One region of the Chryseobacterium sp. WX genome, then DNA from elsewhere that is predicted to be linked to it. Evidence: riboswitches for the same ligand, from Rfam matches in the RefSeq annotation. Region 1 holds a riboswitch; each other region holds the start of a gene.
The links. A riboswitch is a leader RNA that binds a small molecule or an ion and turns the genes downstream of it on or off. The one in region 1 is predicted to bind cobalamin.
Positions count from the first base shown of each region.

Region 2: linked by a shared signal. The riboswitch ahead of PZ898_RS17070 (TonB-dependent receptor) and the one ahead of metE (5-methyltetrahydropteroyltriglutamate--homocysteine S-methyltransferase) in region 1 are both predicted to bind cobalamin.
Region 3: linked by a shared signal. The riboswitch ahead of PZ898_RS08645 (acyl-CoA thioesterase) and the one ahead of metE (5-methyltetrahydropteroyltriglutamate--homocysteine S-methyltransferase) in region 1 are both predicted to bind cobalamin.
Region 4: linked by a shared signal. The riboswitch ahead of PZ898_RS09325 (TonB-dependent receptor) and the one ahead of metE (5-methyltetrahydropteroyltriglutamate--homocysteine S-methyltransferase) in region 1 are both predicted to bind cobalamin.

Region 1 covers NZ_CP120710.1:254,984-263,148, forward strand. Annotated here, with positions in the region: gene PZ898_RS01145 (alpha/beta hydrolase) at 1-796, shown strand, start outside; gene PZ898_RS01150 (VOC family protein) at 804-1,172, shown strand; gene PZ898_RS01155 (hypothetical protein) at 1,278-1,820, shown strand; gene PZ898_RS01160 (Lrp/AsnC family transcriptional regulator) at 1,905-2,366, opposite strand; cobalamin riboswitch at 2,562-2,748, shown strand; gene metE (5-methyltetrahydropteroyltriglutamate--homocysteine S-methyltransferase) at 2,927-5,230, shown strand; gene PZ898_RS01170 (AraC family transcriptional regulator) at 5,369-6,166, opposite strand; gene PZ898_RS01175 (aldehyde dehydrogenase family protein) at 6,283-7,698, opposite strand.
Region 2 covers NZ_CP120710.1:3,788,563-3,796,727, reverse strand. Annotated here, with positions in the region: gene PZ898_RS17070 (TonB-dependent receptor) at 1-1,286, opposite strand, end outside; cobalamin riboswitch at 1,396-1,581, opposite strand; gene PZ898_RS17065 (transporter) at 1,674-2,621, opposite strand; gene PZ898_RS17060 (cytochrome c peroxidase) at 2,634-3,683, opposite strand; gene PZ898_RS17055 (MbnP family protein) at 3,676-4,506, opposite strand; gene PZ898_RS17050 (hypothetical protein) at 4,707-5,075, opposite strand; gene PZ898_RS17045 (superoxide dismutase) at 5,080-5,754, opposite strand; gene PZ898_RS17040 (SCO family protein) at 5,944-6,621, opposite strand; gene PZ898_RS17035 (YHS domain-containing protein) at 6,608-6,883, opposite strand; gene PZ898_RS17030 (hypothetical protein) at 7,095-7,457, opposite strand; gene PZ898_RS17025 (heavy metal translocating P-type ATPase) at 7,862-8,165, opposite strand, start outside.
Region 3 covers NZ_CP120710.1:1,915,542-1,923,706, forward strand. Annotated here, with positions in the region: gene PZ898_RS08625 (GLPGLI family protein) at 1-421, shown strand, start outside; gene PZ898_RS08630 (GEVED domain-containing protein) at 521-1,609, opposite strand; gene PZ898_RS08635 (ATP-binding cassette domain-containing protein) at 2,022-2,684, shown strand; gene PZ898_RS08640 (hypothetical protein) at 2,715-3,515, shown strand; cobalamin riboswitch at 3,550-3,730, shown strand; gene PZ898_RS08645 (acyl-CoA thioesterase) at 3,845-4,228, shown strand; gene PZ898_RS08650 (DUF4932 domain-containing protein) at 4,403-5,776, shown strand; gene PZ898_RS08655 (HD domain-containing protein) at 5,840-6,430, opposite strand; gene PZ898_RS08660 (hypothetical protein) at 6,432-7,133, opposite strand; gene PZ898_RS08665 (PadR family transcriptional regulator) at 7,649-7,978, shown strand; gene PZ898_RS08670 (PspC domain-containing protein) at 7,990-8,165, shown strand, end outside.
Region 4 covers NZ_CP120710.1:2,075,499-2,083,663, forward strand. Annotated here, with positions in the region: gene PZ898_RS09325 (TonB-dependent receptor) at 1-1,424, opposite strand, end outside; cobalamin riboswitch at 1,456-1,634, opposite strand; gene PZ898_RS09330 (T9SS type A sorting domain-containing protein) at 1,772-3,085, opposite strand; gene PZ898_RS09335 (AraC family transcriptional regulator) at 3,240-4,856, shown strand; gene PZ898_RS09340 (tetratricopeptide repeat protein) at 4,853-5,983, shown strand; gene pafA (alkaline phosphatase PafA) at 6,044-7,690, opposite strand; gene PZ898_RS09350 (hypothetical protein) at 7,786-8,165, shown strand, end outside.

The DNA.
Region 1 (8,165 bases):
ATACGGACAAAAAGTAAAACCTTCTGAAAGCGGCTATGCGCCTGCCAACGGAATCAAAGTGTATTATGAAGTTTATGGTAAAGGAAAGCCTGTTGTACTGTTACATGGAGCCTTTATGACGATTGACCTGAATTGGGGCGAGCTGATCCCGGAATTGTCTAAAAACAGAAAAGTAATTGCACTTGAATTACAGGGCCATGGGCATACCCCGTTTTCAGAAAGGAAATTATCACACACTACTTTAGCCAGTGATGTTACAAAGGTGATGGACTATCTGAAAATTGATAAAGCAGATGTTGTAGGCTACAGTTTTGGTGGGGAAGTGGCTTATCAATTAGCGATACAGAGTCCGGAAAGACTGAACAAACTGGTTATTATTTCGTCAACATATAAAACTAATGGCTGGCTGCCCGAAGTCAATAAAGCATTGGAAGGAATGAAACCAGACCTCTTTACAAACAGTCCTATGCATACTGCCTATAATGCTGTAGCACCAGATAAAACAAAATGGACTCCATTTCTGCAGCAGATGATAGCTTCTGCGGGACAACCTTTTGATCTTGGCGATAATAACATTTCTAAAATTCGGGTACCGGTTTTAATCATAGCTGGTGATAATGATGGATTGGACAAAACAGAACTTTCAAAAACCTATAAATTATTGGGAGGTGATGTCTTTGCGGACATGGGAGAAATGCCCAAATCGCAATTGGCTATTGCTCCGGGACAAACCCATGTGAGTCTGATGATGCAGACAGCAATGATTCTGAACTATCTGAATAATTTTTTAAAATAGTTTGAGTATGAATCCAAAATTTGAAGCAGGAATTAATATCGCTATAAAAATTCCCAAAAGTAAATATGAAAAAACAGTTGCCTTCTACAGAGAAATTCTAAAATTAGAAGTGGAGGAAAAACCCATTAATAATCCTACTGTTTCCAGAACTCACGAAGTAAAATTCGGGAATAATATTATTTGGCTGGATTGTGTCGACAATTATACCCATTCCGAAACCTGGTTACAACTCACGGTCCCTGATGTAGAAACAGCAACAGAATACTTGCTGTCAAATGGTGTGGAAACCTGTGACGAGATTGAAGAACTTCCTGACAACATGCACTGGATTACTGATCCTGCTGGGACGGTGTTCAATTTGCAGCAAAAGAAGTAAAATCGGGAATTTTACAGATAAGGTTTCACCATAGAATTATATCACACAAATTGTGTAATTTTAATACCTTTAATCATCAAATTATTAAAATTTTAAAATATTCTCATGCAGACGAAACCATTCAATTTCATTGTAACCCTCTTTTTTCTGGTATTAAGTGTGACTGCATTTTCACAAAAAACAGCCGCTTTGAATTCTTTATTGGACAAAAATTCAGAATTTATCTTCCCACAGACACCCGATAAAATATCAAAAGCACTGAATGTAAAAACTGTTTTTTATGAAGATGCCAACGAAGAAAAATATGCAAAATGGCCAATGAAAACAGGGCTGGAACTTTATTGTGGTCTTGGAAAAGATAATGCTGTCAATGAGATGTTTTTCGCAGCTTCAGACAATAAATCTTTAGTGGTGGAAGGACTTCCTTTTGGCCTTGTGCTGAATAAAAGTACCTTACAGGATAGTAAAACCAGGTTCACTAAATACAATGCTAAAACGCAAAAATTAGGAGCTGCCAGTGAATTTCCAGGTGGATCAAAACTTGTTTTTAAAAAAGGAAAACATTATGCAACATTGTTTTTTGACAATAAAAACCTGTTGAAATCATTAGGTTTAACACCAACACTTGTTGATCCGGCAGCCAATTAATTACTGGAAAATTAGAATAATAACAACATCCGTCATTATCGACGGATTTTTTTATATCTGAAGCAGATTAACGTAAAGCGAAAGCTATATCGTCAGCCCATGGTTATTCTTTACCTCAGCCATCACAAACGTACTGTGGGTACTCCCTATGGAATCCACAGATCCAAGCTTATTGAATACAAAATCCTGATAATGCTTCATATCCCGTACCTGAACTTTCAGAAGGAAATCAAAATCCCCGGAAATATTGTAACATTCGGCAACTTCTTCGATTTCTAAAATCTCTTTTACAAAATCATAGCCTACAGACCTGTCATGAATTTTGAGTTTGATCTGGCAGAAAACCGTAAATCCACGGTTCAGTTTTTCAGCATCAAGAACCGCTGCATATCTTTTAACAAAACCATCCTGTTCCAGTCTTTTTACCCTTTCAAAAACAGGGGAGGTAGAAAGGTTTACTTCTTTTGCAAGTTCCTTAACGGTCAGTTTAGCATTTTTCTGGAGCAGCCTGAGCAGCTGTAAATCCTTATCATCGAGTTGTTCCACAGAATATTATTCTTTTAAATGATTAAAACAGTCAAATGTACAGAATTTTATGCTTTTATTTTTGTTTTTAAAAGTTTAATTTGCTTAATTATTTGATAATAATTGTATTTTTATTCTGTATTGCTAATTTTACACAAAATTAAAAACTTTTACTGATGACCATAGTTAAAGGTAAAAGTACAGTTCTTTACAGATACTTCATCAAACAGAAAAGGTTTTACTTAACGTAGATTAATAGGGAATCGTGTGCAAATCACGAGCTGTCGCGCAACTGTAAGTAACACACCAAAGGTTTCTGTCCTTGCAGATCCACTGCCAAAAGCGGGAAGGATGACGGAAACTGTTACAAGTCAGGAGACCTGCCTTTACTGAATTGACAATGCTTTCGCGGTCTGAAGCTTTGGGGTCATACAGATGATATATCGGATTCGGGTATTTTCTTTTGTAAAGGAAATTACGCTGTCTGCTATGTCATGACTTTCCTGAAACTTCTTCCGATAAAACATTACGAAGCCTTTTAAAGAACTTTCCCAATAAGTTTAATTAAAAAGTTTAAAAAAATGCAAACTCACATCCTTGGCTATCCGCGTATTGGTAGCAAAAGAGAACTCAAAAAAGCCTGCGAACAGTATTGGTCAGGTAAAATCCTTTTGGAAGAACTTCTGAATACCGGAAGAACTATCTGTAACCAAAACTGGAATATCCAGAAAGAAGCAGGGATAGACCTTATCCCGTGTAATGATTTTTCATACTATGATCAGGTATTGGATATGAGCCTTGTAGTAGGAGCCATTCCAACACGTTACCATGAAGTGGTGCTTAAAAAGAACAATACTGAATTGGATCTTTATTTTGCAATGGCAAGAGGATATCAGAAAGATGGATTGGATATCACTGCCATGGAAATGACCAAGTGGTTCGATACCAACTATCACTATATCGTTCCGGAATTTTATAAAAATCAACAGTTTAAACTGAGCTCAGATAAGATTTTCAATGAATTTGCCGGAGCAAAACAAGCGGGAATCAATGCAAAACCGGTGATTATCGGACTGGTTTCTTATCTGTTATTAGGAAAAGAAAAAGAAGAAGGCTTCGATAAATTGGATCTGGCTGGAAATCTTCTTCCAGTCTATACAGAGATTTTAACCAAACTTCAGGATCAGGGTGCGGAATGGATTCAGTTTGATGAACCTTTTCTGGCGTTGGATTTAACAGAAAAAGCCAAAGAAACGTATCTTTCTGTGTATGCCGAAATCAGAAAACGTTTTCCGAAACTGAAATTTATCGTTGCCACTTATTTTGACGGATTAAAAGATAATGCATCAATTGCTGTTTCCCTTCCGGTGAATACATTGCATATTGATCTGGTGAGAAATCCTGAACAGTTAGATGATATTCTGAATGTTATTCCGGAAAGCTTAAGCCTTTCATTAGGAGTAACCGACGGTAGAAATATCTGGAAAAATGATTACGAAAAATCATTGTCTTTCATCAGAAAAGCTGTTGAGAAATTAGGATCTGAAAGAATTCTGATTGCACCATCATGTTCATTGCTTCATTCACCTTGTGACCTTGATTTTGAAACCAGTCTTAATCCTGAAATTAAAAAATGGCTGGCTTTTGCAAAACAAAAAGTAAAGGAAGTCGTGACGCTTAAACAACTGGCATCCGGAACGGAAAATGAACAGGTTCTTGAAGCATTTGAAGAAAATAAAAAAGCCATTGAAAGCAGAAGAACTTCTTCTCTTATCCATAATGATCAGGTAAAACAGAGAGTAAATTCAGTTACTGAAAAAGATGCTCAGAGAATAAATACTTTCAAAATCCGTAAAGAAGAACAGCAGGAAGTATTGCAGCTACCTTTATTTCCAACCACTACAATCGGATCATTCCCGCAAACCACAGAAGTAAGAAGCTGGAGAGCAAAATTTAAAAAAGGAGAGCTTACTGCAGAACAATATGATACCTTATTGAAACAGGAAACGCAGAGAACAATCCGCTGGCAGGAAGACATCGGAATTGATGTATTGGTTCATGGAGAATTTGAGCGAAACGACATGGTGGAATATTTCGGGGAACAGTTGGAAGGATTTGTATTCACTAAAAACGGTTGGGTACAAAGCTACGGAAGCCGTTGTGTGAAACCTCCTGTCATCTTCGGTGATGTTTCCCGCCCGACTCCGATGACGGTGTATTGGTCTGAATATGCACAATCCCAGACTGAAAAATGGGTGAAAGGTATGTTGACAGGTCCGGTTACGATTTTACAGTGGTCTTTTGTACGTGATGATCAGCCTCGTTCAGAAACTTGTAAGCAGATTGCTTTGGCAATCCGTGATGAGGTAGTGGACCTGGAAAAAGCAGGGATCAGAATTATTCAGATTGATGAACCTGCCATCAGAGAAGGACTACCATTAAGAAAAACAGACTGGCAGAATTATCTGAAATGGGCAGTGGAAGCTTTCAGAATTTCAGCAAGCGGAGTGGAAGATGCTACCCAAATTCACACTCACATGTGTTATTCTGAGTTCAATGATATTATTGAAAACATTGCCGATATGGATGCAGATGTCATTACCATAGAATGTTCACGTTCTCAGATGGAACTGCTGAATGCTTTCGCCGATTTCAAATATCCGAATGAAATTGGTCCTGGAGTATACGATATTCACTCACCAAGAGTTCCTTCAAAAGAAGAAATGATTGAATTGCTGAGAAAGGCTCAGAATGTCATTCCTGCCAACCAACTTTGGGTAAACCCTGATTGCGGACTGAAGACAAGACATTGGGAAGAAACTGAAAAAGCTTTAATCGCAATGGTTGCCGCTGCTAAAGAAGCTTCAATAGAATATGCACTTTAAAAAACTTTAGAAATAATTAGATTCAATTATTCAGATCGTGCCATGATATTCATGGCACGATTTATTATGGTAATCCGGTGAAATGTTGATGAAGTAAAGTTTTACTATTGTGTTTTATAATAAACATGTGTTTCTGAACTATTTTGCCTGTAAAGCACTTGGCGGATAACCAAACTGTTTTTTAAACGCAAACGAGAAATGGGATAGATTTTCAAACCCAAGATCCAGATAAATATCAGAAACTGATCTTCCTTTTTGGGTAAGCAGAAAATGGGCTTCCTTTAATCTCCGAAGCTGCAGCCACTGTCTTGGCGGAATTCCGAATATCTTTTGAAAATCCCTTTTAAATGCAGAGAGACTTCTCCCTGTTAAATAAGCAAAACGCTCTACATTGACATTGAAATGAAAGTTTTTATTCATAAAAGATTCAATATCTATTTTATAGGGTTCGGAAAAATCAAACAAAATATCCTTAAGGCCGGGATCGTAATTCAACAGTAAGAGGAGAGCTTCTTTTTGTTTAAGCTTCAGTATTTCTTCAGAAGCAGGAAGATCTTCATACGGTAATAATGAGTACATAAAAGAATGTAATGCCTTTTGCTCCGGTTTTATATAGGCCTGGACATTGTCCTTTTTTTCTGCCTGATATCCATACTCACGGCTGAAGTCATGAAGCATGGTATCGTCAAAATAGATGGATATGGTTCTGATTTCCCCGTTTTTGGGTGGATATTTTGCGAATTTCAATAAACTGTTTTTCCTTGCAGAATAGAGTTCTCCTTCTTTAAATATCGTTTTTGTGATGCCATCATTAAGTTCCATTTCCCCGGAGAGCACCAGGCCGAGGCTGTGAATTCGTGCAAATTGTTCTCCTTCCCTGAATTCTGAAAAATGACAGGAGTAATTGATGGGAAAAGGAATATTATTTTCGCTCATAGCTCAGAAAGTTATTTCTTGATCAATTCTTATTCAAACTTACAAAACTTTTCAGGATCATAGAATCTCCACAGCAAAGCAATCCTGAGAATATTTTTGCTGTGAAGAAGATCATATTAAGCCAGAATCGTTTTGGGTTCCAGGTAAGCTTCCAATCCGAATACACCAAACTCACGTCCGATACCGCTTTGTTTGAAACCTCCGAAAGGCGCATAAGGATCGTGGGCAAACCCATTAATGCAGATTCTTCCGGCATCAATCTGTGCGGCTACACGTTCTGCATGTTCTTGGTTGGCAGAACTGATATAAGCTGCAAGACCATATGTAGTATCATTGGCAATAGCAATGGCTTCCTCTTCATTGGCATAAGGAATAATAGACAGTACAGGTCCGAAAATTTCCTCTTGCGCAATACGCATATCATTACGGACATTGGTAAAGATGGTCGCTTTCACGAAATTACCACTTTCAAGACCTTCCGGTTTGCCTTCACCACCTGCAAGCAGAACAGCACCTTCTTCCTGTCCCAGACGGATATAACTTTGTACTCTTTCAAATTGTTTTACACTCACCATAGGTCCTACAAGAGTGTCTTCTTCGTCAGGATTTCCTACTTTTACTTGTCCTGCGGCTTTTTTAGCAAGTTCATTTACCTCCTCCAGCCTGTTTTGAGGAACCAGCAATCGGGTAGGGGCGATGCAAGCCTGGCCATTGTTCATATAAGCCCCGAAAACGGCCGTAGGAATTGCTTTTTCAAAATCGGCATCTTCCAGGATAATATTAGGAGACTTCCCTCCAAGTTCTAAGGTTACTCTTTTCATCGTATCTACAGCTCCTTTAGCAATCGCTTTTCCCGTTAATGTAGATCCTGTGAAAGATATTTTAGCGATATCAGGATGCTGGGTAATTTCATTTCCCACTACATTTCCTAATCCGTTAACGATGTTGAAAACTCCTTCCGGTAAACCTGCTTCATGAAAACATTCGGTAAGCAGCTGGGTTTGTGCCGCACTCATCTCACTGGGTTTGATCACAGCTGTACATCCTGCAGCGATGGCAGTGGCCAGTTTATTACAGATAAAGCTGTTGCTGGCATTCCATGGGGTAATGATTCCAACTACACCTAAAGATTCAAAACGTACTTTAGAATGTCCCACCGTTCTTTCGAAATCATAAGATTCCAAGGTATTGATGGTGGCTGTAAAGGCTGAGATTGCATTTTGGACACTCATTCTGCTGAACTGTAAAGTTCCTCCATATTCATTCACCATAACAGCAACCAACTCATCTTCTCTTTTGCTTACAGCATCGTGTAGTTTTCTGAGAAAATGGATCCTTTCTTCCTTTGTTGTTTTTGAAAAAGTTGAAAAAGCTTTCTTTGCTGCTGCAATGGCCATTCTGGTATCTTCTTCATTTCCCAGAACCACTTCTCCGGTTTTTTGGTTAGTAACGGGATTGATAAGATCAAAAGTTTCTGTTCCTCTTGGCGTAACAAATTCGCCATTGATGTAAATTTTATTAATCTGATTCATTTTTGATGATTTTAATACCACAAAGTTCGGCAGAAACGGAAAAGACGGGTTTGTTGTAAAGTTCAATTTTTCTTTGTTGTATGGTCCATTTTAGAGATTGTCCATTTGGTTTTTTGAATTTACCTGTGAGAAATGCTCTGTTCTTCGATAAAATTGACTACTTTTATCATAACCAAGTAAATAAAACGTTTTGAGAACCACTCTTAAACTTATTTTCGCTTAGTATCAGTCTCAGTAACCACAGGCTGATCGTTCTTTCGTTTGGGTAATTCTGCCCGAACAGGTTTTTATTTCATCATATTATTTATCGTATTCACTGTTAAAGGTGACTTTATCTCTGCTATTCCGGCTTTGACCAATGCTATTGATCAAAACTTTACTACAGAGAAAAACTATAGCTTACCTGATCTTTGAATAATACTACAGAGGTATACCTTTCTGTATGCGTGAATAATATGGAAAAAATC
Region 2 (8,165 bases), 1.8 Mb from region 1:
GGTGTCCACTCTCTGGCATCTCCCGGTCTTTTATTTTTTCTTACTTCTTCAAAAGTAAAGGTTCCTAAAAGGCTTCCCAAAATTTTGAATCTGTTCCACTGATAGGTTGTTGCCAATGCTACCAATGTAGTGTAACGTGTAGGATAAGAAAAATTATCCAGAGTGGCATCCAGGTTATTATACTGAAAATCTCCACTCAGGCTGACATCCCAATTGGGAGTGATTGAGTAAATATTGGAAGAGGAAAGATAAAGTTCCCTTTGGATGTAGGTATTATCGGTATAAATAATAGACTGCGAACGAACTGTGTCCATGAAATGGGTGTAATCGTAAGCAAATTTTGCTTTAAGCTGTGTTTCAAATTTCGGGAACAGTTTTTTTCTCAGATTAGCCTGTACAAAATAATTCTCATCGGAAAGCCTCGCTCCTCTTCCTTCAAAGCGCCCGTTAACAATAGGTGCCGGCATTCCGCGGTTTGAAATATAACCGTAGCCACGGATATTCCAGCTTCCGTTATTTAAAGTTCCGTTGAGAGAAGTTTCAAAACGTTTTGCTTTGATATCTGAGTCCTGTCTTTTTGCAATGGTATCATAGGCTTGTTGCCCATCAGGATATTTCTTGGCATAACGGAATCTGTAAATTCCGTCACTCTGCATAAATTCGCCACTGAAACTGGCAGAAACCCTGTCTGAAATTTTCTGTTCCAACCGGAATGAAGGATTAAAGAGATCAATAGATGCACTTTTTGCTCTTATCACCAAATTGGTTTTTCTATTTCCTTTAAATACGGGTGTTTTAGGCTGTAAATAGATAGACCCAGAAGAGCCAAAGTCCTTTGCTGGCTGAAAAATTTCACTTTTCTGTCCGTTATACAACGATATTTCTTCCAGATCATCCAAAGAGTACCTTCCCAGATCCACCAGTCCGTTTTGAGCATTTCCTAATTGAATTCCATCATAAAAAACCCCTACATGCTGGCTTCCCATGCTTCGGATGTTGATGGTTTTCAAACCACCCAATCCTCCGTAATCTTTAATCTGAACGCCTGAAAAATACCGCAGTGCATCTGCAACGGAATGACTGTTTAGTCTTTCCAGCTGTTCTCCCTGCAGCGTTTGTGCCGGAAGGATTTCTTTAAAATTCTTTTTATAAAGATTGATTCCTTTAATGGTCTCTTCCTGAAGACTGTCTTTTTTATTAGTTTGGGAAAACACAAGTTGAGATGTTAACACTAATATTGTGAAAACAGCTTTATGAATTGCAGAAGTAATTAGTTTTGCTGCCATTAGCTCATTTAGGGTAATGAAGACGCTAATGGGGTATAAGAATACAACGACAAAGCACAGCTGTCACTGCACAGAATCATTGATGTCCTAAGCTTTATTCCACGAAAGCGTCAAACGATTATTGTCTGGCAGGTCTTCTGACTTACTCCATTTTTGAAATCCTTCCCATTAAAAAACAGTGGATATATTCTTCAAAAACTTTGGTGCGGAGCTTACAGCAGCGGGTCTGTCCCGGATTTTCACCGGATTCCCTTTTAAGAGCTTTTTACGGCTCACCAAATTCCGGCAAAGATAAATAATTATTCCTAATCCCCAACTAAAATCATGATTTATAAACAATTAAAGCTCCCGAAGGAGCTTTAACATGATTTCAATAAGGGTTTCGCTTTAAATGCCAATATTCAGGAAAACACTGAATCTTGATTGAGCTTCAATATCTCCTCCCGCCAGATGCGTGTACATGGGAAGCATAAGTTCACTTCCCAGGCTCAGCTTTTTGTGAGAGGCTTCAAATCCCAGTTTTCCGTACAAAGCGCTACCAGCAGTATTCGGCAGTGCCTCATCAAACTGTTTGTTCTGAGCGTAGACTTCACCCTGAACCCCTGTTTTTATAGAAAAAATGGACTTTTCATTTCCTGCAACCTGATAAAAGCCTGTTGCTGCATAGTTCCATTGGTTTCCAAAACGGTAATTTTTCCTGTTCTCTGTTTTAATGGTGTAATCTGTATTAACCAGTACGGCTACTTTATTTTTCTGAAACTTATAATTCAAAGCGGCCTGATAATCCCAGCTTCCGGTTCCCAACTGAAAGCTTGGGTTGACACCGGATGCTCCTTTTTCATCAAACTTCCCCAGTGGAATTTTCACTCCCAAACCTCCGCTCAGATGATGGAAATTATCTTTAGAGCTCATCAGCTGGTAAATTCCCATCAGATTCAGATCTCCTATACCGTTGATTTTAATATCTCCCTGCATCGTTTTCTTTTCATGGAAATGGAAGGGCAGACTTGCATAAACACTTAGTTTTTTAGTCAGTGGAATCTTCCCCCACAGCTGCAGGGTATTGAAATACTGATCCTGCGTGAGGTCTTTTACAAATAAGTTTTCCTTGGCTTTGTAATGTTGTGCAAAGTATTTGATTCCGATAAACTGTGGATTCAGCAAAGATTCAAAGCCGGAAGATCCATTTCCTGCTGCACAGCCGCACGCATCACAATCATCATCAAAATCGAATCTGTTAAGCGTTTCGGGACCAACATAAGCACTGTCTCTGATGGTTTTTGCCTGATACTGACTAAACACGATCAAACTTACTATCAATATAATCTTCTTCATGTTTTTTATAAATTATTCTGCAAATTTTGGATTGGATATAAAACTTTTATCTGATAATGTTTTCAGGAACGCAATGATGGATTGTTTTTCCTGACTGTACATGGCAATTCCTATGTGACCATTCTGTTTAAGCTGTGGATCAAGATTGACATTATCTTCTACCTGATCCGAATAGAAATTAAGAACCGCATCTAATGTATAAAACCTTCCGTCATGCATATAAGGTGCGGTATATTCTACATTTCTCAGACTCGGAACACGGAATTTCATCCAATCTACCTGATTCAGGCTCACTCTGTATCTTCCTGCATCCTTGAATTCTGTATTGTAATACATTCCGGTATTTCTGAAACTCTCATCCGTAAACAGCTCTCCGCTATGACAGGAAGCACATTTCTGATTGAATAATGTCATTCCCTGGGATTCTATTGAAGTCAACTGTTCTTTTCCCTGTCTGAACCGGTCATATTTTGAATCTGCAGAAATTAAAGAAGCCATAAACTGTGATAATGCTTTTAAAATTCTTTCGCCGGTAATGGTTTCGTCTCCATAAGCTTCTCTGAACAGTTTTTTATACTTCTGATCATCTTTTATTTTCGAAATAGCTTCCGGTATGGAGCTGTCCATTTCATTGACGTCGGTAATCGGGCTGATGGGTTGCTCATTCAGATTGTGAATCACTCCGTCCCACATATATCTTTTCAAAAAAGCCATATTCTGGATGGGCGGTGCATTCCTGATTCCGATTCTGTCGTCTACCCCATGGCTTACCGTATGACCGTGATGGGTAAAAGCATTTTCCTGTATATGGCAGAAACCGCATGAAATGGTATTATTTCTTGAAAGTCTGCCTTCATAGAATAATTTTCGTCCCAGCTCCACTCCATTTTTGGTCATCGGATTAATGGATGTATCAAAAGTCATTTCCGGAAAATAAGAAGGAAACTCCAGATTGTAGGCTTCATCTTTTTCCAATGGCTGAATCACCTCATCAGAACATGAAATGCAACTCAATACAAATACAAGCAGAACCAGTATCGTTTTAACAAAAAAATTAATCATTGTGAACGTGGTCTACTTTAAACATTTTTGTAAGATTATTGGTAACATCTACCAGGTGCTGGTTTGAACCCATCAGCATATCATTGGCTGTGGTAAGTGTAAGTGTCCTATCTCCGCTCAAAAATTGGTTCAGGTCTGCCAGAATATGGACAGAAGGACGAATTTTTGTCGTTACCCTTGCTGTTGTCGGAAGATTCAGTGTAATTTCGCGATAAAGATCAGGAGTATTGTTGGCTGCAGTATTTCCCATATTTCCTGTGTGATTCATAAATTCTTTTGAAGGAGAATCTGTACCGTATTTCCCTTCCAGTTTTACAAATACATAACCGGCAGCCCATGACCAGGACATTCCCTTCTGCTTGGCTTTTGTCCAGAATTCAGCCTGTCCGTCCTGTCCCAGCAAATACGCTTTTTGACTCACACCTAATCCAAATCTTATTTTTTTGTAATTGTTTTTCGGAACGCCATCCAGATTAAGATAAACAATTCCGGCTACCGCATCTGCCTGATCTACGATAAAAGCTCCTTTGTCAGGATTATTTTCGTTGTATTTAAATTCGTTTCCGTTTTCGTCTATCAATGCAATATTACTGATGACGTATTTCAAAGCAGAAAAGTTATGTTTCTGTCCGTTAGCAGAAGTCTGAACCGTCTGATTTAGAACGATATCTCCCACATTGTTAAATCCGTTTTCAAATTTGATCTGAAGTTTTCCAGGCGTAGTATCCTGTGGGTTCTCATCATCCCTGCTGCTTTCGCAGGCTGTAAAAGAGAATACAGTAAAGGCAATAAAGAATAGTGATAAAAATTGAGAAATTTTCATTGTTGATTTTTTAAGTTAAATTAATTTGAATGGCTGTAACAGCATTGTTTTTTTACCACAAAAAGCACAAAAGTTCTTACACTTAAGTTTATTAAGTGATACGTATTATGTTCAGAAGAGCACTTAAACTTTTTAAAAATCTTTGATTTTTAATTGAGTAAGCTTTTGTGACTTTTTTGGTTGAATAGTGATAGTTTAACTTAAAAAACCGGTGGTTTGAAAATATGGGTAAGAAACAGAAAAGAATAAGCTGTTTCGTAAGTGAAATTGAAACTGAAAAACTGACGTCTTTCCGTAGTGTTGACCGTTGTAGTTTCAGGAAGAATATAGGTATCAAGAATTTTCTGTCCTGAGTTTTTTATTTTTTGAAAAGGTGAAGATTCTGAATCATTGGCTTTGGCGAGCTCTTTACTCAGGTAACATTTTCCGTTACAGTGAACCTCCGGTCTGGTTTTATTGATACAGAGAACTTTAACGATATAATCATAATTTACAGCATACTCTACCACGGGCACTAAAGGTCTTAGCACCATATAGAAGGTAAAAAGTATGCTGTACAATATTTTCATCAGATTATTTCTTGCTTATCGCTTCATCATATCTTCTGCTGATTTCTTTCCAGTTGGTAACATTCCAGATCGCGGTAAGATAATCTGCTCTTTTATTCTGATATTTTAAATAATAAGCATGCTCCCATACATCAATGCCGAAGATTGGAGTTCCTTTTTCTTCTACAACATCCATCAAAGGATTGTCCTGATTAGGAGTAGAGGAAACAAACAGTTTCCCATCTTTCCCTACAGAAAGCCAGGCCCATCCTGAACCAAAACGGTCTGCACCTGCCTTAGACATTTTTTCTTTAAAAGCATCCATACTTCCGAAAGTTTCAGTGATAGCTTTTGCTAATTTTGCTGAAGGCTGTGTATTTTTCTGAGGTGTAAGAACCGTCCAGAACAATTCGTGGTTGTAGTGTCCTCCTGCGTTATTTCTTACAGCAGCAGGCAATTTTGAAACATTGGAAAGAATCTGAAACAAAGTTTCTTTTTCCTGTGGAGTTCCTGCAATGGCTTTATTCAAGTTAGCAGCATATGCTGCACCGTGTTTTGAATAATGAATTTCCATCGTTTGGGCATCAATATTTCCTTCCAAAGCATTATAAGCATAAGGAAGAGGCGTCTGCTTAAACTGAGCCATTGTAAATTGGGCTGCGAAAACTGCAGTTATAGCAGCTATTTTCAAAATCTTCATAATTTTTTTGTTTATGGTTGAACAATGTTTTCTTTTTAAGTGGGAGGTCGGTAATCGATGCTGGAAGTAATTGATGTTATAGCCTAACTTTTTCAACTTCTATTTCCTTTTACAGCCATCTCAAAAAACTGCTAGAGCTTCATAGTCTGGAATAACTTCCAGTTTCAGACATCCGGCTTCCCCCCTTCCCTATTTCAATAATTTTTTAATATCCTCAATAAGAATTTCTCTATCTGGGTGATATTTTCCTGTCAGCATAGGTGTTTTACCTTCCGGATCTCCATAATTCAGTCCTGAATAATAGAGAATAGGCATATTTTCCTTGTTGTATCTACAACGGATATTCCCCTCCTGATCTACCAGAGCAATCATTCCGCTGTGGTTCAGGCTTTCTCCTTCATCTTCTTTATCACCTACGTAGATATTAAACTGATCCGCAAGTTTTCCAATATAGGTACGGTCTCCGGTCAGGAAATGCCAGTTCGGAGATTTTGCACCAATTCTTTGGGCATGTTCTTTCAAAGCTTCAGGCGTATCATTTTCCGGATCAATACTGATGGAGATAATGCCGAAGTTGGGATCATTAATCTGGTTTTGGATGGCCTTCATATTGGTATTCATCACCGGGCATATCGTAGGACATTTGCTGAAGAAAAATTCTACGAGATATACTTTTCCCAGCATATCTTTATTGGTAACTTTTTTACTGTTCTGATCTGTAAGTTCAAAGTCCGGAACTTTCATCACAGTATAAAGGTTCTTTTTAAAATACCCCATTCCCACACCTATTCCCAGGAAAAGCAATGCAAATACCGCAATGGGTATGATCACTTTACTTTTATTTGTGGTCTTTTTATTTTTGGGCATATCTTTCAGGACTTTTTTTGAATTCACCTTTGCAGGAGACACTGCAAAAACCGTACGTTTTATTTTTATACACAGCAGTATCTTTTATAGATCCGGCAGTTTTCATGTGGCAGACAGGATCTTCTTCGTTCACTACCTGTACATTTTCTATTTTCTTCCCCGAGGAGTCCATGTGGCTTGCATGCTTTACCTGAGGAGTTTCCTTGGCACACGACAGTAATGATACTGACAGCAAGGCAGTCAAAATTATAGGAGATTTCATTTTAATGTTAAATTGAAATTAATAATGTTAAATAAAGTTATGATACCATATACAAGTCTGAAAAAAGCACAACAATTCTCAAGAAGAACTGATGTATTTCTTATTGCTTACAATGGTTCATTTGAATTATAGAATGTATCTTTAATGGTTTACTAATGAAAGCTTTAGAAACTCCCATCTTATAAACTAAAAATATAGTTTATAATAAAATTTAAACCAACGGAGGATGGAAAATCCTTGAAAAGTATTCTGAAGAATGAGAATTAAAATAACTTGAATCGGGAATTTCAGAAAGTGATTCCGAATTCAAATGAGCGGAGAAGGAAAGGATATCGTGAGAAATAAAAACATCTAATCCAGCAATCTTTATGGTTTGGGAGCTATTGGACTGTTTTTCTGTTTTAGCCAGCTCTTTTTCCACGTAGCATTTTCCTTTACAGGTTGACTGTGGTACATTTCTCTTCTCACAAAGGTTTTTCACAATATAATCATAATTCACGGCATAATTTACCAATGGCAAAACAGGACGTAATGCAACGGTAAAAATGATGAATATGGAAATGAATAACCTCAACGATTTTGTTCTCTGTTACAAATATACTACTTCAAAACTGTTTTATAACAGATTTATGATGAATGTCATTATGCTTATCTACTGTTACCTATAAAAATCACAAAACTGTGCCTGTCACCGGAATAATTTTATCCCGAACTTTGAGTAAGACTTTAGACCTAAATAAAAATTTAGTTCTTTATATACAATTTAATCTTGTTGATAAAAGCTTTGCTGATGTTTTTGGCAGAGCTTTTTATATTCTTTGTTTTGTTGGAAATCGCAAAGTCTCAAGTTCTTTTTAAAATGCTTACTGTTTTAAGACGCAAGGATTTTATCTCCGATAAAATTTAAAAACAAAAGCCCTACTGAGATTCAGCAGAGCTTTTATTGAATATAATTGAGTTGTGTTTATTATTTGCTTGTTAAAATTTCATTCTTTGGATTCTCACCGCATTTAAAATAGCCAGCAATGCTACTCCTACATCGGCAAACACAGCTTCCCACATGGTTGCTAATCCACCGGCTCCCAGGATGAGAACAACAGCTTTTACAGCAAAGGCAAGGACAATATTCTGCCAAACGATCTTTTTAGTTTGTTTTCCGATATTGATGGCCATTGGGATCTTACTTGGTTTATCATCCTGAATTACTACATCTGCAGTTTCAATGGTGGCATCACTTCCCAAACCTCCCATTGCAATTCCAACATCGCTTAAAGCCACTACA
Region 3 (8,165 bases), 1.7 Mb from region 1:
TTATGAAGCTTTTGCTAATTTTGGAAAGAGAGAATGGAAACTTTTATACACTCATGATATTCCAATCAACGATGGACCTTATGTTTTTTCAGGACTACCAGGTTTAGTCATTAAAGCTGAATCATTAGATAAGGATTATTGTTTTGAACTGATTGAAATTAAAAAGTTGAATGAGCAGTCAGAAATAACAAACAACAAAGAAAATATAAGAAAAGAAAAGCTAGTAAAGGACATCAATGATTTTATGAATGACCCTGCCGCTCATCACATTAACTTCAAAAATGATTTGGGAGATAGTTTTAATTATGAGTTTAAGGGGATTAAAGATAAAAATTATGAGGCAACAAATGAATATTTACAGAAAATAATCAATCAGTTTAATAACTATCCGGATAAGGATGTTCCTATAATAACATTCTAATTGAATAAAAAATCAATTTTGAATATTCAAAATACAATATTTTACTACACAATTCCTAGATTAAAAAAAGAGTATTTTTTCAAATACTCTTTTCTATTTTTACTTCTTAATGAACTTTAATCGGGTTACTTTTTCTTTATCTTTCAACTGGATAAAATAAACTCCTTTTGATAAATGGTTAAGGTTTACATGGTGATTTGAAACTTTTCCTTCGTCAATTTTCTGTCCTGCAATATTATAAATTTCATAATCGGCGGCTTCTGAAATCCCTGAAATATTTAAGACATCAGAGGCAGGGTTAGGATAAATTTCAGGTTTTACAGACTTTCCTGATTCTTCCAATCCAAGGGTGAGATTGATTAAATCTACTCCATAATCTTCAACTTCCCCATAGGTAAATGTACTGCAGGCATCTAAAGGTATTGTTTGACTGGAGATAACTCTCATAGTAACGCCGCATAGTGTCACTGCTGCCAAACTTGGAATCGTAAATACAGATACAGCCGGAGCAGCCTGAGTAACATTATTGGCCACCATCACTCTTTCGTTGGATTCAAAAATTCCGTTGGCATTAAGATCAATCCACGCCGTTACTGTTGTTGTGCCTGGAGTTCCCGTCCAGGTATTGGTTACTAAAAGCTTATTTCCTGTAGTTCCTATAAAAAACTTAACTCTACGGCTTAGGTCACTTCTGTAATCTATATAATTGGAAGGTCCGGAGTCACTTACCATTGGTGTGTTAACTCCTGTAGAATTTACGGTCACATTGGAAATATGCATCATCGTGGTATCTGTAGAAGCACTTGCACAATAATTAATGGTAGTGGTAAAAAATATAGGATCAGACCATAATCCCTGTGTTGTACACACTTTCACTACCTGTACTTCATACGTTGTACAAGGTTGCAAACCTGTAATTGTGAAAGAGTTTTGACCCGATACGGGTGTACCCGTCATCCAGAAAGTTGTTCCTGGTATTCTATATCTTATCATATTATCCGGACTATTAGGATCAGCAGTCCAGGTAACTGTTCCAGAAGTAAGTGTTATATTCGACATCTGAGCTCCTGTTGGAGCATTGGTATCACAGTACAATAAAGATTGAGGTTCTTCTTCTATTTTGTGGGTTGCCTGAAGGCTTGAAATTCCCAACATAAAAGAGAATACAAAAAGTAGTTTTTTGGTCATGTTTATCAGTTTTAAAATTTCCTTGAAAAATAGGGTATTTTTTCAAATATAGCTTATACTTTCTCCATATAGCATTGTATTTTTTAATATTTTTGACAATAAAGTGTAAAACACACAGAAACTCTATGCTTTAATATATGTTCAAAAGTATTTCTACTCTCTGGATTTTTTATAAAAAAATAATAATTCCCACCTTGATATTTTCTTTATTAGCTTCTTGTTTATCCTCTTTCAATATTGAGAACTTTGGATTGAGTTTTCTTTTAATATCTCTTGTTCTTCATTATTTTATATATGAACTCCGGTTTAAAAATGAATATTACTTTTATGCCAATTTAGGGTTTTCCAGAGGTTTCCTTTGGGGATTCACGGTAGCTGTCTGTGTGATTGTCAAAATAATAACAGGAATTTTATGAGCAAGCTTCATATTGACAGCATAACCAAGTCTTTTAAAGATAATAATATCCTTCGGGATATTTATTTAGGATGTGAAACCGGGCAGATTATTGGAATTCTGGGCAGAAATGGTGTTGGCAAATCAACATTATTAAAAATTATTTTTGGAACTGTCAGTAGTGATACCCAGTTTATAAGATACAATGACAAAGTTCTGAAAAGCATTTCTGATAGAAAAAACAGAATTGCTTACCTGCCACAGGATATTTTCTTACCGAAGTACAATACCATTAAAACCTTAATTCCTCTTTTTTGCAATAAAAAAAATACAGATCTGTTATTGACTTCAGATCTGATCCGTCCTTTTTTGTCGGAAAAACCTAAAGATCTTTCCAGAGGTGAGCAGAGAGTCATTGAAGCTTTAATGATAATTTATTCTGAAGCTGATTTTGTTTTACTGGACGAGCCCTTCCATAGCCTTTCTCCAAAAATTTCTGCAGCATTGAAAGCTGCAATCATTGAACAGTCTGCGTATAAGGGATTCATTATTTCTGATCATAATTATCAGGAAGTTCTTGATATTTCACACCAAATATTTCTTCTGCGTGAAGGCTATCTAAAACAAATACAAGATTTAAAAGAACTGCAGCGGTATAATTATCTTCCGAAAAGCATTTAATTTATATATTTGAGGGATCAAAAAATTTTCATGATGACTTTCATAAACAAAGCATTCTATTTATCCGCTTTCAGTATTTTATCTATTGCTTTTGTAAAAGGGCAGACTAAAGTTCCTTTTGGAGTTGTAAAAGCTGAAGAAGGATATGCCAACGTACGTGTACATAAAGACGATTACCGAAAAATTGTAGACAAGATCCGTATGCGTAAAGGAGATGTATTTGTTTATGTAAAACCTGCTCCCGGAGAAACAGAATGGATCTGGATCAAATATCCGGAGAAACAGGATGACGACAAACCTTTTGTACGGTATGAAACTCTGGATAAAGAAGGAATGGTAAATAAAGGGCGTATTGCTTATGTAGACCAGCTTCCTGCCTACACTCCATCTAAATCTAAAAACGGAAGATCTCTTATTTTTACTGACAATTCTGATCCTAAGATTCCTACTGCCCAAAGAAGCAAAGTGGTGATTGATATTTATCCTTCCAATGCAGGATACCGTAAAAAGGAAAAAGATGCAGAAGGAAAAATTCTTACCATTGATAAAGTAAAACCATGGGGAATTGGAAATGACCTTCCTGAAGGAATGACTGAAATCAAATCCATCAGAGTACAGCAACCCGGAAGAGGATCTGTTTTTGTAAGAGAAGCCATCAAAAATATGTTCCAGCCTACCATGGATTTTGAAAACGTTGGAGTAACCTCACTTGACAACGATAATATTTTTCTTTATATGATAAACGGTTCAGGGGAAAACAGATACACTACTCTCTGGACGATTAAGAAAGGAAGAGTAATCAGCCAGATTATTTACCATAATCCGGAATAAATTCATTATTTTTGCATTCGAAAAGTTTTTACGCTTATTCATCACAGAAATTGGTTCTGCATCACTGCAGATTAAAAGGGAACCGTGTGAAAATCACGGACTGTCGCGCAACTGTAAGTAACTGAAGTCTTTATCAAAGATCCACTGTGCGAGGCATGGGAAGGAGATAAATGATGTTACAAGTCAGGAGACCTGCCTTTTTCTTAAACATGTAACTTTCGCGATTTGAAGTTGTATTGATCTGATGGATTGTTTCAGGAATTCTATAAGTTCCTGTTATTATTCTGTTGTTTCCAATCATTTCCTATCGCTTTAATTAATAATGATATATGACTACAGAAGAAAGAATTGAAGCATCCGAAACCAGAATCTTTAAAGCGGTTTTCCCTAACACAACCAATCACTATGATACCCTTTTTGGAGGTACAGCGATGCAGCTGATGGATGAGGTAGCTTTTATCACCGCAACCCGTTTTGCCAGAAAAAGAGTGGTAACGGTAAGCAGTGACAAGATCGATTTTAAAAAACCTATTCCTGCCGGAACCATCGTTGAGCTGATCGGGAAAGTTTCATACGTGGGAAAAACCAGTATGAAAGTAAACGTTGAAATTTACACCGAGCAGATGTATTCCTATGAAAGAGAAAAAGCAATTATTGGTGATTTTACTTTTGTAGCGATTGACGAATTCAAGAAACCAATCCAAATACTATAAACAATAAAGTTTCGGGCGGCCAGAGGCCGCCCGAAACTTTTCCATTCAACACAACATAGTATATCTCAACCAAAGAATGATTGGACTTCATTTGTTTTTTTATTTACTTTTAGCATGGCAAAAAAATTATTTTTACATTGCTGTCACTAAAAACTATAGAAGAACCGATATTTCATGAAAAAGATTATTGTAATCATTACCCTTATCCTATCCATTACATTAAGAGCACAAAAAGACGTTAAAATTGAACTTTCAGAAAGTTACGAATTAGGAAATATTATTCTGGCCCTCACTGAATATGGCAGAACAGATCCTTATGACGTACAGAAAATCCCACCATATTATGATGAAATCATCACGTATTTTGAGCCTGTAAAAGATCATCCTTTACTAAAAAAAGTAAATTATTCAAGAAAAGATTGGAAAAAATTCTTAGGCTTCCGAACTGATTTCTATGCATTTTCTTTTGATGAAAAAGGCTTACTTAAAAGAGATTTTCCTTTCAATTCCTTTGGTCCTAAAGAAGTAGATGAAAATCTGGAGCTCATCAATGACTTTGTAAAGAAATCAAATTACAGAACCTTTTATAAAAATCATCAGTCGTTTTACAATACTTTAATTGCCAATTACAAAGAGTATTATTACATCAATGATACTTATACTTTTTTGGATAAAATAGCAAAAAGACCAGCCAATGAAACAGATAAGAAATACATTATTGCCATATCTCCTTTGGTAGGCGGACAGAATTGCCACAGGGATATCAATAGCTCCTTAACTGTAGACTTTCCAAATATCGGAGAAGATCTTATCCTTGGAAATTTAAAAGGTAATCTCGCAAGAAGGATTCTTGATAATCACACCGTATTTTCAGAAATCGATCATGGGTATGTAAATCCTATTTCAGATCAGTACTCAAAGGAAATAACGGAAAGCTTCAACCTTACGAATTGGGATAAAAAATCAGGATACCCGGGAATAAATTCATTCAATGAATATATGACATGGGCTGTTTACGATTTGTTCATCAACGAAAAATTTCCAGAAGAAAAAACAGACAGTCTTTCGGCGATTTATCATAAAGTGAATATCCGACGCGGTTTTATTGCTCAGAATTTATTCTCGGAGAAGCTTATAGAGCTTTATAAAAAGGAAAAGAATCTGGAAAAATTATATATTCCATTATTAAAGTGGACGAAGAAAACAGGAAACAAAATTTCCCAGCCTTCCGTTGTCAATTCCAATAATAAAGAATTTGAGAAAACTGATCTCAATAATATCGTGGTACAATTCACAGAGCCTATGAAAAAAACAAAGACTCTTCAGCTCAAATTATATGAATACATTGATGGAAAAGAAACCCGCAATACCATCATTATCGTTAAAAATCCGGTCTGGTCTAAAGACGGGAAAGAAGTGAAATTCAGCCTGGATACTTCTTATAAAAATTTTGTACTGGGATTTTATGTACATAACAGTATGGCTGGATTTTATTCAAAGAAGGGAATTTTATTAAATCCCGACAATTACTTATTACTAGCCTCTTAAAACATTTCAGATGATCTATAAAAAGACCCTGCCCAATAAGCGGGCAGGGTCTTCTTTTTTCAATTATTTCAGTACTTTTTCTGTTTCCAGACTTCTGTTCAGCAAAAGCTCAAAAGCCTCTCCCATTTCATCAGATGCTCTGCTGATTGCATTTTCAAGCATATTTCGAATTTGTCTTTCTGTCACTCCAGCTTCAGTCCAGCTTTTTCCGGAAGTATGAGAATTTAAGATAAACGGCATGATTCTGTCAATTCCACATGCAAAGATAGCATCCGGAGTTTTCTCATCTTCAAACTCAAGCCATAAATTAAAGAATTCTGTACGTAAAGGTTCATCCAGAATTCCAAAGATTTTCTGAGCAGAAGCTTTCTCTCTTTCGAACTTTCCTACCATTGCCTTTTCATCAAAAATAAAAGTGTCTCCGGCATCAATCTCCACAAGATCATGAATGGAAAGCATTCTTATCACTCTTAACAAATCAATATCTGCACGGTTTTTAGCATACGGATAAAGGATCTGAGCCAGAATAATAATCTGCCATGAGTGTTCCGCTGTATTCTCTCTCCGGGAATCGTCTGCATTATAATTTCTTCGCTGTACATTTTTAAGTGCATCTACTGCCAGAATAAAATCGATCTCTTTCTGAATTTTCATCTTACTTCTTATTTCTGTTATATTGATCAGACGGATATACCTTTGTTTTGGTAATCCATTTATTATTTATCTTTTCTTTAGTGGTCACTTTTACACTACCTTCAATGCTCATATCCTCTTCTTTTTCAAAGACTTTATCAAGTCCTTTATTCGGAATTACAACATATTCTGATGTAAAAATATCACAGCAGCCGGACTTTCCATAAGAAATTAGACGTTTACGCTTGGCATCAACATCAAAAATATCCAGACCGTTTGAACCCAGCTCTGTAAGTTCATCACTTTTTACAAACCCTAATCTTGTCTTGTTGAAGACATATACATCATAAGATGCCCCGCTATAATTTCCCATATTTCCGTTCCTTATGGCAACATCTTCCGTTCCATCGAAATTAAAATCATCTATAATTACGGCACGCTGATCTTTCAAAAGGGGGATCAATTTCCCCTGGATCGGTTTTTGACCTTGTTCTGTATATAAAACCAGATCCTCTGAAACAAAAGTCTGTACTTTGCTGTTTTTATGATCAAACAATTCCACCGTTCCCTTTCCTCCGCATCTGTCATCATAACAATTTTCTACATGGATGACAGCATCATAACTTTTTGATACATTTTTAACCTCAAACTGATATTGCCCGAAACATAAGGGACCTAATAAAAGAAATGCCGATAAGTGCCAGTACTTATTCAAAATATTCATGGTAATAGTAAATGATTTAGGTGTTTTTATTGCTAACAAAAATACGAATCATAATAGCGATCTCAAAATCCCGGTCTCATTATCTGTCAGAATTACCCTTTCAATAAAAGTGTATTCATAGATAAGAAGCTGTTTCCCGCTATCCGCTCATACTCCTCGCTCCTGCCTAAAGCCATAGCTGCTGTGGGGTAACCACTGCTATCGGGGCTATGACATGAGTAATCTGTAATGAGTAATGGGTAATAATTAATAAAAGATCATTTTTTCTATCAATTTTATTTAAAAATTAAAGATTTCTGAGCTATTTTCTGTTAAAATTCATTTTACGTAAAATTCAAGATAAAATTTATTTAATTGATTTTCAATATTTTAAATAATTTATTTTGAAAATTTCACTACTTTGTATTGCATAATACCATTTTATTTACATATCTTTGTAATGTAAAATTAGAATAGGCTCAACTAGCTAGGGGCATTTTTCTAAAAATATAACTAATTAACAAAACTTATCAAAGATGAATACCGAAAATACCAAAGCGCAAATGCGAAAAGGAATTCTGGAATTCTGTATTCTAAGTCTCATCAATAACCGTGAAATGTATGTTTCTGATCTTATTGACGAACTGAAAAAAGGAAAACTGGATGTAGTGGAAGGGACCCTCTACCCTCTTCTTACAAGACTTAAAAACGGAGAGTTTCTCTCTTACAGATGGGAAGAATCTACAGGAGGACCACCCAGAAAATATTATCAGATCACAGAAAAAGGAAAACTTTTCCTGGATGAACTACTCAATACATGGAATGAACTGACAGCCTCAGTAAACCAAATCACCCAACAAAATTAAAAAACAAAGCTATGAACAAGACACTCTCAATAGGACTCGCAGGTTTTTCTTTTACCATAGAAGAACACGCATATATAAAGCTCAGCGATTACCTGAATGCACTGAGAAGCTCTCTGGATGCTTCTGAGGCTGATGAAGTAATGCATGACATAGAAATAAGAATGGTGGAGATTTTCAAAGATTCTTT
Region 4 (8,165 bases), 1.8 Mb from region 1:
TAGGATTCAACTTTATTGACATTGAATGCCTGCCAGTATCCTTTAGCCGTTGGAAGCCATGCAATAAGATCTGTGATGTTCATATAGTATGGAGACAAAGTAAGTCTGAAATCTCCTGCTTTAAACACATTCGTCATATCGAACTGGGTAGAGGTTTCCGGTCTCAGGTCTTTATTTCCTCCCGGTTCATAGTAAATATCATTAAAGGATGGAAATCTGAAGTTTTTTGATACATTAAGGCTTACATCATACCATTTTGCTGCACTCCATTTTCCGGAGAACGAATACATCAACGGTGACTTCACATCTTCCACGAAATCTTTCTTGAATCCACCCTCAAAACGCAGATCTTTTGTTGCAAAATATCTTAACAATCCTGAAACAGAACCAATATTTCTACTGACGCTGGATATTCCGTTTTGATATCCTTCTCCTTTATTAACCTGAAACTCTCCTATGATATTAAAATTCCACTTTGAATTCAGGAAATAATTAAAGTCATTTTTAAAGATATAATTTTTCCCGGTTCCACTACTTGATTTAGGCTGATTTAACGAACCCAAAAATTGAAAATTCTCTTCCGTATAAGCTGCTTTAAGGGAATTACTGAACTTTGTTTTGTTCCAGTCCCAGGAAAGAAGGCTTCTTACACTTTGAGTTTTATATTTCGTTTTTGTTCCCGTTTCTTCATATACAGGAAAGCGTTGTGAAGAATCAAAAAACTGGCTCTGCCACGAAATTTTATGATCGTTTGTGATTTTATAGGATGTTCCTACATTGAACGTTGTATTGTAATAACTTCCGTTTCTGTTGATATAGTTCAGGTCACTTACCTTATAATCATTTTCACTTACAGAATAATTTCCAGAAGCCTTAAAACTGAACTTATCATTGCTGTAAGAACCTTTTATAAAGTTATTATAGGTATTAAAAGAAGCCACTTCAGAAAATAAAGAACCATGGAAGCCTTTATTAAAATCCAGGGTATTATTCAGGTGAATACTTCCCCCGATGGCACCACTTCCATATACTACACTTCCACCACCAGCTTTTATACCAATCTGATCATAGCCGAACAAAGCAATATTATTAATATCTCCCTGTCCCAGAAAATTAGAATTAATATTAATTCCATTCCACACAAAAGCAGTCTGCTGAGCGGTAGTTCCCCTGAAAGAAGGTGAAGAAACGGCACCACGGCCATTTTCTTTGATAAAAACCTGTGACTGAAATCTCAGAAGTTCAGAAAGATTACTGGAGTTTTTCTCAGCATCTTCTGCCGAAATTATTTTTACGGGATGAAAAAGTTTCACCCTATTCATCTGATTGTCGAAGACATAAACAGTATCGATGGCTTTCTCTTGTGCAAAAAGAAAACAGCCATAAGATGAAAAAAGCAGTACTAAAGATCTTTTTATATCCATACTTTTTTACTTTTCCTCCGAAAGCAATATGTTTTTTAATTATAATTCCGGCAGGTCTCCTGACTTTCGCATTCTGCACCTTCCCGTTATTAAACAGTGGTTTTTTGCAGAAACTTGAGTTGCGATTTACAGTTGCGGGGACAGTCCGGGAGTTACACCCGATTCCCTTTTCATTCCAAAATACTGGAAACCAAAATTTTTGCAAAGATAGTTTTTTATATGTATTCACCAAAAACCAGACTTTTCTATACACAACATGCTATCCTTTTGCTATATACACAAAAAAGAACGGCCGCTTTCAATATTGAAAACAGCCATTCATCCCACTACTTTACTATTTATATATGTTATTTTTTAATGAATTTATAAGTCTCTTGTTTTCCTCCCTTCATAGAGTATTGCAAAATATAATCTCCTTTTGACAGGGATGAAACATCAATCTGCCCTTCTACCGAATCAAATGATTTTACCTTTTGTCCCACCATATTATAAATTTCGGCTTTCTCTATTTTTCCTGTTCCTTTAAAACATAGAATATCAGTCACAGGATTAGGATAGACACCCATATTATTTTTCTCTTTCACTGCATCATTCACCGATAAAAATTGAGAAGTATCCAGATAAAAAGCGATCATCTGCCCTGAAGCATTCGTCCCTGATCCGGCAATTTTCTTTCCGTCCTGTGAAATGGCCAAAGGAAGCCCCATGGTTACTCCATTCGTTGCAATTCCCAAAGAGGCTGCATAATCATTCAGATTGATCCTTCCGGTAGCAGAAGTCCAGATAAAACCTTCCCCTGACATAGGAGGTGCTCCAAATGCTCTATAATATCCAATTACTTTTTTCCCATCAGCAGAAATCCCGGTGGCACCTCCTTTGAAGCTGAAAGAAGCATTAGGATGCGTTATATAAGTAAGTCCGCTCACAGCATTCCAGACATAGGGATTAGGATTTGCTGAGCCTATGATTGTATTTCCATCTGCAGAAATTCCTCCTGCTTCCCCTACATTATTTCCATTATTATCAGTAATAAAAGTTTCTACTCCATCCTGCCATTTAGCCCCACTTCTTGTTCCGGTTGGCTCATCCTGCCAACCTACAATTACTGTTCCTGCCGCATTGATTGCGTTTGCTCTGGAGCTGCGTCCTGCAACGATACTTCCCAGATCTACCATTCCGTTTACTTCATCCCATTTCACAGCATGTGCGTTTGCAGCAGTAAGAAAACCTAAACCTACAATCGTGCTTCCATTGGTAGTCATCCCCCAGGTTGAACTTACGCTACCGTCCCATCCTGTAGGAACAAGCCCGCCTCTGTTTACCCAGGTCGAAGTAGCTACATCATAGGTTGATATTTCATTAAATCCCGTTGCTGCATTTGTTATAGAGGACGAAATTTTGGTTCCGTCATTCGAAACAACAGTTCTACCCGCTGCCGGATAACCGTTTGATATAGAACCTATCTGTACAAGTCCTCCTGCTGCATTCCATTTATATATTCCTCCTGCGCTTGTATGCATGCTTACCACTCCATTGTCAGAGACTGCCCCTACATTATAATTTCCCAAACCTATTACAGTAAGCTGAGCTTCTGCAAAACCAAATTTCAGAAAAAGACAAGCTGTCAACATTTTCATTGATACTTTGTAAAAATTTTTCATATTTTATTATATTTAGCGTTTCGAATTGGTAAAAACAATATTAATACAATATTCACCTTACCAAAAGAAATTGGCTTTCATAATTCGTGAATTTTAAAAGAACTTATTTTTTATAAAACTGATAAACAAACAGATACAAAACAATATTTTGAATATGGATTTTACCAGAACTATTCAAAAAAACACAAAAAGCAAATTAACAAGACAAAAATTATTTCAAACTTTACTGTTTATTTTTATTTTCTGCTCCCTTACCACCAAAGGACAGTCCGGTCCGGACTTCAATATGTTAGCAGATAAAGCATTTCTGAAATTATATCAGAATCCTGACGAATGCATAAGTTATACCCAGGGAATTCTTGTGAGTGATCAAAACGCGGAACACAAAATTGTACTTCAAAATATTATTTCACAAGCTTTTGCCATGAAGGGGGAATATGTACAATCTGTCAATATTTTCGCTCAAAAAGAAGAGCCTGATCAGAAAAACGATCTTTCTTATTGTATGCAGGTCTTCAGTGATTATAACCTTGCCGATCAGTATCAGAATCTGGGTTTGTACAATCAATCGAAAAGAATTATTTCTCATCTTTTGTCTGATCAGAAGCTTCTTAAAAGCAATAGTCCGGCATTAAGAATTACCACTTCAAAATTATATCAACTTCAGGCATTGAACTCGGGAATCAACAGAAACTATCCTGAAGCCTTAAAAATTCTAGATCAGAGTAATCAATACCTTGGCGATTATAATGAAGAGAATAGAATTTTAACAATTGAAAACAGAATTTTCAGATCTTCCTATCTGCTGAAACTAAATAAACTACCTGAATATAAAACCCTTATAGACAGTATTATTACAGATCTTGAACATCAGAAAAACCAACCTTTTCTTTTAGCTCTGGCCTATGAAAACCTCTCCCAATATTATTTTCTGAGACAAGATTATGCAACAGCTATTGAAAAACTGGAAGCAGGTCTTCAATTGATTGAAAATCTTCCTTTTAATAATTTAAAAATTAAAATCTACGAATCACTTTCCCGTAATTACTACGCACTACATAATGATGCAAAATACCATCAGTACAATAAACTTTACAATGATGTAAAAACAAAAACAGATTCCAGCTCAAAAGAAGGAATACGATACCTTGTGAAGCTTGTGGAAACCAATCAAAATAAAAATATTGAATTTCAGAAACATCTTCTTATAAGATCTTTCTGGTTTCTAATCCTGATTTTATCTTTGATCATCCTGGTTTTGCTTACTTATTTTTTACTCATAAAAAGTAAAAATAAAGACTTAAAAAAACAGTTTGATTTCTTTGAAAAACAGATCAGTCGAAAATCTCAACCCATCATTTTACACAAAACAACTCCAGCGACAAAAGATCCTGGCACAACAAAAATATCCAGGGAAAAAGAAGATGAAATTCTCCAAAAGCTGGAAGAATTTGAAAAATCCGACCGGTTTCTCAATAAAAACATGTCTCTGTCTCTGCTTTCCTCTCAAATGGAAATCAATACAAAATACCTTTCAGAAATTATTAATAATAAGGAAAAAAACTTCAACGGATATATTAACAAGCTTAGAATCAATCATATTGTACAGTTATTAAGAACTGATTCTACTTTTCTTAATTATAAAGTAAGTTATCTGGCAGAATATTCAGGATTCTCATCACACAGTGCATTCACTACTGTTTTCAAATCCGTTACCGGAATGTCTCCCAATGCCTATATTCAGGAAATCAGTAAAACAAAAGCCTTATGAAATTAATTTTTAAAATAATAGTGTTGCTGGTTGCCTTTTGTAATGGTATGAAGGCACAAAAGACACCTGATAGTATCTTACTAAGAAAGGCCAAACTTGAAATTTACGACAACCCCGATAATACCATCAAAATCGGAGAACAATTATTAAAAAAATCTCATGATATCAAAACTTCAATTAATCTTTATATGCTGCTTTCAACAGCCAATATTGCTAAAAGAAATTTTGAAGAGTCTTTACAATATATTTTAAAAGCAAAAGAACTGTCTCAGAAAACCAATGATGCCAGAAGCCAGGCAGGTGTTCTCATTTCAGTGGCGATCCAATATCAGCAAATGGAACTTTTCAACAAATGCTTAGAAACACTGAATGAGGCAGAACAGTATATTGCAAAAATTCCTGAAAAAAATCCGGAGAAATATATCGAAACGGCTGCAAGCTACGCAATAAGAGGAATGGTATATAAAAGTCAGTCTAATTCAGAAATTGCTCTGGAAAAATTCCTGATTTCTATACGAAATTATGAAAAGGTTCCCATAAAGAAAACCACTTACTCCAATATGAGTGTGGTATACTACAATATTGGGTACTGTTATCTGAACCTTAATGAGATTGACAAAGCACAAGAGTCATTTTTACAGTCTGTCAGCTATGCCCGGAAGAATTATGGTAAAAGTTTGGAAGCATTCGCTTTGAAAGGAATTGCTGAAATACACAAACAGAGACATGAAAATCAAACAGCGATAAGTCTTTTACTAAAAGCTGAGGATCTTTCTAAAAATACCGGAGATATTATCCTGAACGAAGGACTTTATAAAGAATTGGCTGAGAATTATCTTGCTATGGGACAACAGAATCTCTATCAGCAGTTTAACAAAAAACACATGGAAATGAGATTTAAAAGAAAGCAGAATGAACTGAAATCTATTAATCAGGTGATCGACAACCACAACAAGGAAACAGCTTTGAAAAGTGAGAAACTGAAATCTCATTATCGTTATATTAAAATGGCTTCAGTTCTTCTGGGATGCATTTTGATCGTTTTGCTTCTATATTCTATTATAAAAATCAGAAAACAGAATAAGAAGTTTCATAAACAGATACAGCAAATGATAAGAACATCGTAAGCTATGAAAGCAAAAAACATCCCAAATTGGGATGTTTTTTTATGATATGAAATTTTCAATTTATTTACCAATAACTTCGGTAATCGGATTTCCTACATTTCCACTTGGAAACTGGATTTTCAATAAGGAAGATACCGTAGGAGCAATATCTGTCATGTGATATTCTTTGTTGCTTTCTCCCTGCTTCACTCCCCAACCCATAAAGATTAATGGAATGTGAGAATCGTAAGAATTCCATACACTGTGTGTAGTTCCTGTTTTAGAATATGGTGGAAGCATAGAATCATGAGAAATTAACTGGATATCCCCACTTCTCTGTCTGCTGATCCCGTTAATAATTCTTTGTTTAATTGGCTCCGGAATGCTTGACTCCTGAACTTTGTCCACAGAAACAGCATATAAAACGGTAGGATCCTTCTCAATTTCTTTTACAGCAAAGTTTCTAACATCATCCAATTCAAGCTTGTTGTCTGCCAATACTTTTCTGTCGAAATAAACCTGATAGTTATCAATGGCGTTGACCAGTTTATCGGCTCCGAATTTCTCTTTCAGTTTCTGGTTCAGATTCTTTTCCGCATCTTCTCCAAAGAAACCTGTCGGGATTTTATGTTCTTTAAGGAATCCTACAGAATGTGCTCCACCATGGTCAGCAGAAAGGAAAACGGTGTACTCTCCTTTTCCTACCTTTGAATCAAGATATTTGAAGAATTCTGCCAAATCCTGATCTAGTCTGATATAAACATCTTCTACTTCAATAGAATTCGGTCCGAATTTATGTCCTGCATAATCTGTAGATGCGAGGTTGATGGCTAAAAAGTCTGTGATATTATCTCCACCTAGTTTTTCACCTTCTACAGAAGCTTCAGCCAATTTTAAAGTCAGAGTATTTCCGAAAGGTGTATAACGGATATTGTCTTTTTTAGTCTGGTAGTCTTTTGCTAGATTACTGTAAGGGAAAGTAGGTGTTTTTGCACTTCCCAACAAACCTTCCCAAGGAGAATTGTCCGGTGCGCTTTCTGTATATTCGTTGATTGGAAGTAAAGTATTCCAGCCATTCGCTACTAATTTCTCAGGAAGATTCTGAGAGTTGAATGATTTTACCCACTGTGGAAGATCATTCATATACCATGTACTGGTAATGAAATTTCCTGTACTGTCATCAAACCAGAAAGCTCCGTTTGGAGTATGGCCTGCAGGAAGAATGGAAGCACGGTCTTTCAAAGAGACACCGACCACTTTTCCCTGGAAATTTGTTGCCAGTCTCAATTCGTCAGTTACTGTGGTAGACCAAAGGTTTTTCGGAGAGTGGCTTCCTGTTTTTGTATTGGTAGTTCCTACCGGCTGAACGCTCTCATCCGCGGTACAATAAACTCCTTTACCTGTTTCTTTATCCGTCCAGTCGTTTCCGGCAATACCATGAATAGCCGGTACAGATCCTGTATAGATACATGTATGCCCCAAAGCCGTAATGGTAGGAACATAAGGAATATGTACATTATTCAAAGAATATCCTGTATTCAAAAGTCTTTTAAAACCATCATTCCCATACTTACCGTAGAAACGGTACAAATAGTCCCAACGCATCTGGTCTACTACCAGACCAACAACTAATTTGGGTCTTTCCAGTTGAGTATTTCTGTTCTTCTGTGCATTGATTGTAACTACGGACAATAAAGTAGCTGCCGCAATTGAAATGTTCCTAAGCATCCAAGTAAATTTTTATTGACAACAAATTTAAGGGTTTTGAAAGTTTTGGAGTGTGAAATTTTATTTAAATTTGAACTAATCATTGATTTAATGTTTTGGAAAGAACTACTCATGTAATAACTGCTAAATCGATACAAGAGCTTCCTTGTATTGATTACCTCAGAAATATTCCTCGACAAAAAATAATCAGAATAGTTTTTGATCATCCTATCAATCATATCAGAGACGATTATGGTGAACAATTAACGAAAAATCTTCCTCATTTTCAAATAGATATTCATTCGATAGAGCCTAAAATTGAAGTAAAGAAACTCATTACAAAAGAGGAGATAATTGCCAACCAATTATTTTTTGTACAGTGTGCAAAAGACTACAGAAAACTTGGAGAAAAACTGGTCTGTTTATTTTTTGAAAAGAAGAAAGTAAAACTAAACAAAGATTTCCTTTTTCTTGCTTTTAATTATTTCAAAGGTCG